3 regions of the Exiguobacterium abrahamii genome follow, and region 3 is predicted to be linked to each of the others. Evidence: predicted binding sites of a transcription regulator. Region 3 holds the regulator's gene; each other region holds the start of a gene.

The links. The regulator LexA, encoded in region 3, represses DNA repair genes until DNA is damaged. The targets are predictions, from matches to a motif close to CGAACATATGTTCG.
Positions count from the first base shown of each region.
Region 1: ITJ88_RS11355 (Y-family DNA polymerase) is a predicted target of LexA. The motif match lies at 1,807-1,820, and genes of this name have one in related genera.
Region 2: ITJ88_RS14955 (NUMOD4 domain-containing protein) is a predicted target of LexA. The motif match lies at 2,032-2,045, and genes of this name have one in related genera.

Region 1 is NZ_JADOYC010000003.1:21,282-24,563, reverse strand. Features, by position in the region: gene ITJ88_RS11365 (ZIP family metal transporter) at 1-97, opposite strand, end outside; gene ITJ88_RS11360 (YolD-like family protein) at 149-478, opposite strand; gene ITJ88_RS11355 (Y-family DNA polymerase) at 462-1,784, opposite strand; gene ITJ88_RS11350 (pentapeptide repeat-containing protein) at 1,960-2,598, shown strand; gene ITJ88_RS11345 (MBL fold metallo-hydrolase) at 2,667-3,282, opposite strand, start outside.
Region 2 is NZ_JADOYC010000008.1:490-3,771, forward strand. Features, by position in the region: gene ITJ88_RS14950 (methyl-accepting chemotaxis protein) at 1-1,396, shown strand, start outside; gene ITJ88_RS14955 (NUMOD4 domain-containing protein) at 1,445-1,972, opposite strand; gene ITJ88_RS14960 (AAA family ATPase) at 2,105-2,683, shown strand; gene ITJ88_RS14965 (GNAT family N-acetyltransferase) at 2,720-3,061, opposite strand; gene ITJ88_RS14970 (DNA alkylation repair protein) at 3,062-3,282, opposite strand, start outside.
Region 3 is NZ_JADOYC010000001.1:1,734,250-1,737,531, reverse strand. Features, by position in the region: gene ITJ88_RS09025 (MIP/aquaporin family protein) at 1-333, opposite strand, end outside; gene ITJ88_RS09020 (metal-binding protein) at 520-990, opposite strand; gene lexA (transcriptional repressor LexA) at 1,022-1,636, opposite strand; gene yneA (cell division suppressor protein YneA) at 1,848-2,135, shown strand; gene ITJ88_RS09005 (YneB family resolvase-like protein) at 2,181-2,834, shown strand; gene ITJ88_RS09000 (DUF896 domain-containing protein) at 2,948-3,184, shown strand.

The DNA.
Region 1 (3,282 bases), on a different contig from region 3:
AGACGAGTGCCGCACCAAGTGCGGTTAACCCCCATGTCATCATTCCGGCAAGCAATGCTTGCACGACGACGGGGAGGGAAGTAAACCAATCCAACATGACTATTCCTTCTTTCCGGGCACGATTTAAAGCATCCATCTGTATGAGAGCTTACCCGTTTTCGATCCGGACGATTCGTGTGAAGGGAATTTCAATGACTTCACGTCCGCGCAGAAAGAGAACGGAACGCTCGGGTTCTAGTCGTTCGACGAAACCGACGACCGTCACGTAGCTACTTTCCTTATAATACGTGATTTCAAGTTCGTTTCCTTCTATTAAAGCTTCTTGAAGCAGAAAGTGCCATGATTCTTGCAACTGTTCATCAATTTCAGGCAAGTCGAGCTGATGCATCTGGACATAGTATTCCCGCAACAATTGCAAATGTTCCGGCATGAGAAAAGGAATCCATTTTAAATTTCCCCGATCACGATACGCTGTCATGAAGATCACCTCCCGGATGACCGCCGACAAAACGAAACCGACGTTTGGCGACACTCGTATCAAGAAACGAGACAGCGAGGCGAATCGTTCCTTTTCCGTAGCGGAGGTTAACGACATCCATTGCTTTTAATAACCGTCGCCGTTTCCAGAGCCGCGCATTATCCTCGAACAAAGACAACTGTAAGGTGCCTTGATCGGCAGTCAAATGCCCCACTGCAACGGATAAAAAACGAACAGGTTCCCCGTCGAGCCAATTCGGTTCGAATAATTGTAAGACGTGACGCAAAATAATGCGTTCATCGGATGTCGGATAAGGCAACCGCACTTGACGGGAGAAGCCACTTCGGACGACGTTTCGAGAATAACGGACACCGATGTGAACGGTCCAGCCGACTTGATTCGAAAAGCGGCAACGTGCGGCGACATCCTGCACCAGTTCATTGAGCACATTCCGGATGCGTTCGAACTGATAATAGTCCTGCATTAAGGTCACACCGTGTCCAATCGTCCGTTGAGGGGCTTTCTCGAACAGATGATGCGGGGGAAGCAGTGTCGGTGACGCGTCGAGTCCCCAAGCGTGATGCCACAGTTCGGCACCGATGACACCGAAGCGTTCGTGTAACTCTTCAACGGGGCGCATGGCAAGATCACCGATCGTTTCAATCCCCATCATCTGCAGATGTTGTTCCATGCGATGTCCAACTCCCCACATCTTTCGAATCGGAAAATCATGAAGACGTCGTGCGACATCAGCATATCCACATCGCGCGATGCCTTCTTTTTTCCCGATTAAATCAAGCGTCAGTTTCGCGATGACGTTATTTGGACCAATCCCGATGCGGACGTGGATGCCGGTCTGTTTCAGGATTGCTTCTTTAATTTTGAGGGCAGCTTGCAGGTCGGAACCAAATAGGCGATCGGTTCCGGTCATGTCAATGAAGCTTTCGTCAATTGAATAGACGCGGATGGCTTCAGGTGGGGCGAATTGGTGCAGGACATCCAGGACACGAATCGATGTCTTCATATAAGCGAGCATACGTGGTTCGACAAGTCGAATCGTACGACGAACAGCGTATGGCAATTGCTCGATTTCATATAATCGACCGGCCGTCTTGATTCCAAGTGCTTTTAAGGCAGGGGTGGCAGCGAGAATGACGGACCCGCTTCGTTTTAAATCGGAGACGACCGCCAGGCGTGTCGTCAAGGGGGGGAGATTGCGATACTGGCATTCACAGCTGGCGTAGAAGGACACACTGTCGACGCAAAAAATCCGTTTATCTTGTGGTAAAACGACGGAAGGAAACATCTGAATCACTCCTTTACACAAAAGAACGTATGTTCTTATTTTGATTTTCCTTGACTATAGCACGGTCTCAAAGTGTCTCAAAATAAAAACTGTTGAAAAAGGGGAATTCGAACGATTTCTCCTCATATAACAGGAGTTTGGTACACTAAGGGAGAGAAAAAAGGGGGAACCTTCATTGAAAGAGACCGTTATCCGTTTACCAGAATTACCGAAGACGCTTCAGTCAGAGACCTTCGATCAAGTCGAAATCGATGACCCGTATCTGAAAGGAGCGCGTTATGAGAAAGAGTCGATGCCGAGTGAACTGACAGAACGCATCGATGCCTATCAAGTGTGTTTTCAAAATGTCTCGTTCGCGAACCTCAACTTTGACCGTGGTTCGTTCGAAGATATTCGTTTTGAACAATGCGACTTAACCGGATGTCACTTCCAAGAAACTCGTTTTCACCGTGTGTCCTTCGTCGGATGCCGAATGACGGGCATCCAGTTTGAAGATTGTACGCTTGACCATTTAACGATTCAGGAAGGACTTGCAGATTACGCACAGTTCATTCGCAGTACGGTCCGTCATCAACACTGGAGCGAAACGACGATGAAAGAAGCACAGTTCTTCGAAGTGAAACCGACCCATTGGAAACTCGAAGCGGTCCGGCTTACAGATAGCCAATGGATTGAAACACCGTTAAAAGGTCTCGACCTCCGGCAGACGGAACTCTCTGGTATTACGATCGATCCGCGATTTTTACCAGGTGCTGTCATTACGGAAGAGCAAGCAGTCGCCTTTGCTCGTTTGTTAGGTCTTGTCATTCCATAACAAAAAGAAATCCTGCTTTCGATTGTTACTCGAAAAGCAGGACTTCTTTTTAATGAAGGTTACTGTTCTTAAAATGACATCGTTTCGCCATCCTCCGGGATGAGGAAATGGGCAGAAAGGTGGAAGGCAGTTAAAAAGTCAGCAATCATATCACGTCGCAGAAGACAATGATTGACGGACTCGAGGTGCGAGACGATGATCGTCGCTTCCGCCGCTGCTTGATGTACCGCAAGGAGATCACGCTGTGACATCGTGATCGGCTCTCCGGTCAAGAACTGGGCGGCGCCACTGTTGACGACGATGATATCAGGTGTATGTTGTTCGATTGCATGCGCGACCTCGTCGCACCAGATCGTATCACCTGCGATATAAAGTGTTGGTTCGTCCGGATGGGTCAGGACGAGCCCAGACACACGTCCCATCCGTTCGCCGATTTCACCGACACCATGCTGTCCACCTGTTCGATGGATTTGGATATCACCAATCGTCACACCGGAATCGAAGGAAGAGACGTTCGTGAAGCCGGCTTCTCGGATGTGCTGTGCGTCTTCTTCTTGTTGCGCATAGAGCGGTAAATGCTTTGGTAATAGTTGTTTAGCAGCATCATCGAAATGATCGGCATGCAGATGCGTGACGAAGATGGCGTCAGGATCAAGCAGTGTGTTGACATCGACCGGTAAGTCG
Region 2 (3,282 bases), on a different contig from region 3:
CGACTTATCACGTGACGACTACACGGTTCGCTTTCAAAGCCTGAACACGAGTGAGGCGTTCCGACCGTTGACACTCGAACCGACAAAACGAAAACAACTACTACAGCACTTAAAGAATACACGTACATATGCCTTTTCGTATCAAGACCAATTTCTTGTCGCGATGACGATTCCAGAACTCGATGACGTCATCTTACTGACGACCGACCGTGATAAATTAATCGCCCCTGCTCGAGATTTAGCTTGGACACTCGTCTGGGTCAGCGTAGTCACACTTGTCAGCATCAGCCTCTTGATTCGCTGGCGAATTCAGCGCCAACTGGCACCGTTATCGAAACTCGCCTTACAGATTGAAGAAGCGCATGCGAAGCGATCGTATCGTCCATTAACGCTCAAAACGACGACCTTTGAGTTACAACAGCTGACGTTTCAATACAATCAGTTAATGCAACAAATTAATGACTTAACGACGGAGATGCAACAAGCCAGTCAGGAACTTGAATCCGTCCAGCCCCACTTCTCTTCGCGCTTATCGGCGATGGATCAATCGGTGCAAGCCGTCGATGAAGTCGCCGGTTCCTTACTTGCGCAATCAACACAGATGGATCAGACAATCGTTGCCTCGACACGTTTGACGGCACAAGGACACGATGCGTTAAGCGAAATGCAAACGACACTGCTCAACAGTCAACATGCCGTAACCCGTTTTCAACAGACTGTTCAGACGAATCACACGACACTTGAGACCTTACAAGAGGAAAGCCAGTTGCTGAAGGAACAATCCACGACGACAGAGCAGATTTTGCAACAGACCTCACACCTACAGCAACAGATGGATACCTCAATCTCGCACATCCAGCGTGTTGCTGAAGAGACACGCCGTTTGTCGCTGAACGCGTTAATTGAGGCAACCCGTGCTGGAGAAGCTGGTCGTGGCTTCACGGTCGTCGCTAAGGAGGTCGAAAAACTCGCAATTGATATTAGGACGAGTACGGACCATATCCGGCAGGTCAATCAGATGTGGACGGCGGGGCTCGATCAAGTCGAACAAGCACTCTCGCAGATGACGGAACGGTTTCTTTCGACGTCACAACAACTCGAGACGGCAACGGAGCATTTAAAACAGATGCTGACTGAAGCGACGACGATTGAGACGACACTGGGTACCGTGGAACACCAACGTCAAATCGTCGCAGATGTTCAGTCGAACATGCAGGAACATCTGCAGTCCGTTCAGCAGTTGATGTCGGAGCTCTCGTCTTACAGCCAGGTGCTCGGGGAACAGATGCAACACCACGTCACCCAACAGACGGAACTGAAGACACATAGCGCCGTACTCGAGTCACGGATCAGTTCGTTGCAACAGACCGTTCGCTCGAGTGAATCGCCGGCCTAAATAAAAGGAGCGCCCGCCATTCTTGGCAAGCGCTCCTTTCCTCTGTTCTCAGCCGATATAACGTGCTTCCTTTTTATCGATGATGTTGCGAATCCGGTTCTCCGTCACCTGATACTGCTCTGCCAATTGACGAATCGTTTTCCCTTTTTCGTATTGCGCGCGAATCGCTCGAATCTGAAATGGCGACAGCGTCACATGTTGACCTAACAAGAGATCAAACTCACCAAGTAGTTCGTTATATTGCTGATCGATTGAAGGCAGGACGTCTAAATTCGACAACTGATCGTCAGCCCGTTTGCCGTTGCGTCGGACGAGTTGTGCTTCCGTGACGTCTGTCGTCAGAAAAGCTTGTGCAACAAGCATTCCGACCTGCACGCGTTCTCCTCGACCACGTTGATAAAGCGTGACTTTCCGGTAGCCTTCCCGATTGAGCCGTGGACGGAGCAAGACACCTTTTCGGCGTTGCCGGACACCGCGACACGTCACGATCGTCCGGTCGAGCGACCTTACGCGACCTAGCGACGAGACTTCATATATACCTACATAGCCGATGACGGCTTTCCATTGTTCTTGCATGATTGTCCTCCTTCAGACAAGGACACGACGGGACTTCATACCTGAATTATACCAAATTACGAACAAACGTTCTAGTGATGTCACTCGTCGGAATGTGCTATTCTTAGCAGAAAAAGGAAATGAGGTTCGTCCATGAAATTTGTCTTGTTACTTGGTCCGCAAGCGGTCGGAAAGATGACGATCGGTCAGGAAATCGAACGGTTGACGAAGATGAAAGTCTTCCATAACCACCAGACGATCGACCTGTTATTGCCTTATTTTGATTTCTCTGAACCCGCACACCATCGCTTAAAGGATACGATCCGCCGCGAAATGTTCAAGGAAATGGCGAACAGTTCGCTTGAAGGTGTCCTGTTTACATTCCTCTGTCTATTCGGCGTCGAAGGCGGCGGTCTCGAGTTCATTGAAGAGACAGTCGAATTATTCGAACAAGCGGGTGCTGACGTCTATATCGTTGAACTCGATGCGCCGGTCGCAACCCGTCTGCACCGGAACACGACCGAAAACCGATTGACGCATAAAGTAACGAAGCGCGATCTCGCTGCTTCTGAACAGAACTTACGCGAGACGGCGGACGGATATCGGACACGCTCGCTACCGGGCGAACTACCGGACGTCAACTATCTCTTCCTTGATACGGAACAGTTAAGTGCACGTGAAAGCGCTGAAGCGATTTGCGATCATTTCAAATGGTCCAAAACAACGGTCTAATCACTAAAGCCCCGTCCTGCTCAAGCAGGCGGGGCTTTAGTGATGGAGTTCGCGTGCATATCGATTCGCTTGCAACTGAAATCCGTTCCGACGCCAGACCGTCTCACTGCCTGCCTCGCCATAGACACGCGTCAGTAATAACGTCCGCGCGAGATACGATAGAATCGATGTCAGTGCTTCCCTGATGTACCCGCGCTGATCATCCTCATCCGTCGTCGTGTAACGTAAGTTTCCGGTCGATCCATTCCATGTGAAGGTAATCGTTCCGACGATCGTTCTCTCACGTAACGCATGTAGCGTCCACTTACAACCCGATTCTTCATCCGTTGCTTCGACAAACAGACGTGACGTCGTAAAATCCGGATGTCTCCCTTGCATTCAGCTCTCCTCCTCGACCTCGAACGTTGCTGTCGCGTAAGCCTCTCCGTTGATCAAAATCGTCAATGTATGTGTTCCGGGATAATGGACACGCGTCGTCATGTTCCGAAACGATTGGCGTCGTTCGACGTGTAAGACACCTTTGACTTCCCGCTCCCGCAGTTGAAACACCTTTCGACTCGTTCTGCGTTGTTTGACGTAATCGATCGCGTATTCAAGAC
Region 3 (3,282 bases):
ATCAGTCGCTTCAAAATGTTTCATGTAATGAAGCCAAACGAGAATGGCGCCGATGAAAGCTCCGACAAGTTGTCCGGCAATGTAGATCGGAACGTCTGCCCACGGTAGGTCAGAGTTCAAAGCAAGTGCAATCGTCAATGCGGGGTTCAAGTGTGCTCCACTTTCAGCAGCGACGAATGCTGCTGTCATGACGGCAAGACCCCAAGCGAACGTGATGACGATCCATCCGCTGTTTTCCGATTTCGTCTTTTTCAAGACGACACCGGCGACGACTCCATCCCCGAGCAGGATGAGGATCATCGTACCAATCATTTCTAGTACAAAGTTATTCATGCAAAAACCCTCCCTTTGGATTAAAGCAGATAATGGCCTTTCTACTTTAAATTACTCCGAATTGAGAACGTTTTCAATACATATAATTGAAATATAGGAATGGAAATTTTTTATTTTGATGTTTAAAGATACGAAAAAGTGGATAAGAAAACACCTCATTCTGCTTGCAAGCAAGCAAAAGAGGTGTTACCGACGACGTTTTTTTCTTTTTTTAGGTCGAAACCAACTGCTGGAATAATCTAGTAGGATATGAATCGTACTCGCCACCATGATCCCGACGACGAATGCAGGCAGGGAAGCGAACCACGAATCAATCGTAGCAGAATCAAGAACCTGAAAATATAGACTTAAAAATAGTAGCGGAATCAGAATCGCCGCACTATAAAGAAGCCGAATGATGTCTCCGATGATCAGTCCATGCGACCAAATCGATCGGTGAGGCATGATCTTGACATAAGGCATCCACAAGACTCGAAATGGTCCAAAGCGATAATACGGTTCTGACTTTAAATCGAGGTCGGGTGACAACCAAAGGGTACCAACAGCGATACCGATGGCGGTTGGTAACCAATCGGTTTGTTGCGTTGCGACCGAATACGCAACGTAACCCGTCAGTGCGACGGTATTGACGGTATCATGAACATTTCCTGAAGGCATGAAAAAAGACCAGTCGTAACTGGTCCCTCCGTCAATGAATCGTCCGATACACGCCGATTACCTTACCAAGAATGGAGACATTATCGAAATACATCGGATCCATCGAGTCATTTTCTGGTTGTAGACGTACCTGTTGATCTTCTAAGAAGAACCGTTTCACCGTCGCTTCGCTATCTTCGGTCATAGCTACGACGATTTCTCCGTTTTCTGCTGTGTTTTGTTGGCGCACGATGACACGATCGCCGTCAAGAATACCTGCGTTAATCATCGATTCACCATCGATCGTCAACATGAAGACCGTCTCGTTTCCTACATAATGTGCAGGGAGTGGGAACTGTTCTTCGATGTTTTCAATCGCTGTAATCGGAAGACCCGCTGTGACTTTCCCGATGACGGGAACATGGACGATGGCTTCCGTGATTTCTTCAGGCTTATCAAGCAATATCTCAATCGCACGTGGTTTCGTCGGGTCACGGCGAATCATTCCCCGTTTCTCGAGTCGATCCAAATGACCGTGTACCGTCGAGCTAGACGCGAGTCCGACTGCTTCTCCGATTTCACGAACTGATGGTGGATACCCCTTCAGTTTCACTTCAGAGACGATGTAGTCGAGAATCTCTTGTTGGCGCTTAGACATTTTCCGCATACGAATTGCCACCTCTTTCTGGATTGAAGTTTGAAATGTAAGAATATATGTTTCTAGATTCACTATAACATAGAACAAATGAGCGTACAAACAATTGTTCGACATTTTGTGTTGACCGAACACGGGTTCTGTGTTTATTATGAGTTATGCGAACAATTGTTCCGCGAACATTTATTCTAACTCATTCATTTCATATTTGGAGGGATTCATGATGATTCATACGATTCGTACTCATGCTTTTTCAATTCTCTTCTATGCATTAAGTATTGCCTTCGTGATCTTTTTACTCACACCACGCCCGGATGAAAAAGTGGCGCAACTGATGACTGCTTCCGTTACGGTCGATGAGAACGCTACAGTCGAACAAATTGCTGAAGTCTACAATGATGGTTCGATGTCAAATGAAGAATACGTCAACTGGTTGATTAAAAATAATGATGTCGAGACAAAACACGTCATTTCAAAAAGCAAAATCGTTGTACCAATCGCACAACAATGACAAAATGGAAAAGTTGTGAAAGAACGAACAGGGATGTGAGGTACGATGAAGGTCGTGATTTATTGTCGGGTGTCGACCGAAAAAGAAGCACAAGATAGTTCGATTGAACGCCAACGGATGGAACTTTCGAAGGTCGCGTCTCAAAAGGGTTTTGATGTCGTGGATGTCGTCTCTGAAAAAGAGAGTGGCTATGACGTCGATCGGGAAGGGATGCTGACGGTTCTTGATCATGTGACACGTGACGCGGTAGATGCGGTCCTCGTGACGGATGATACACGGATTGGTCGTGGGAATGCGAAAATCGCTATTTTGCACACGTTTAAGAAGCACGGTGTTCGGTTGATGACGCTTGATTCCGATGGAGAATACCAGCTTGCAGATGCAGAAGCGATGGTCCTTGAGATCGTCTCACTGGTGGAAGAATATCAACGGAAACTGCATAACGCAAAAATCGCGCGCGGCATGCGGCGAGCTGTCGAACAAGGGTTTCGCCCGGAACGAAATCTCAATCGCCAAGGAGAGAACGCTGGGCGTAGTCGAAAAGACGTACCAATCGAAGAAATCGTACGTCTTCGAGAACTCGGATTGACGTTTTCAGATATCGCCATTACGCTTCGCGGGATGGGACATGATATCTCAAAGGCAACAGTCAATCGTCGATATCTTGAATACCGCGAATTGACGCCTAGCCCGGAATGAGAAGCAAGTAACCCGTCGACTGACGCGGTTAACTTGCTTTTTTTAGTAAGCTCTTTTACAGTAAGAATACAATTGAACTACTCAAGTTTGAGTCATAGAGAAAGAGGGATTCCATGTTATCACAAGAACAATTAGATCGAATCAATGCATTAGCGAATAAATCAAAAGTCGAGCCGTTATCAGAAGCAGAAGCGGCAGAGCAAAAAGAGTTACGTGCAGCGTATCTCGCAGCATTCCGTGGATCGTTCAAAAACCAACTCATGGGCATGAAGATCGTTGATGAAGAGGGCACAGACGTAACACCTGAGAAATTAAAACAAGCACAAGAAGAAGAACGGAATAAACAATAATCGTTTGTTCCTTCTATAGAAGAAAGAGGTTTCGCGTTAAGCGGACCTCTTTTTTGTTTAGCGCTGTTAGATGAGGAAACATTGCACGATAGCAATAC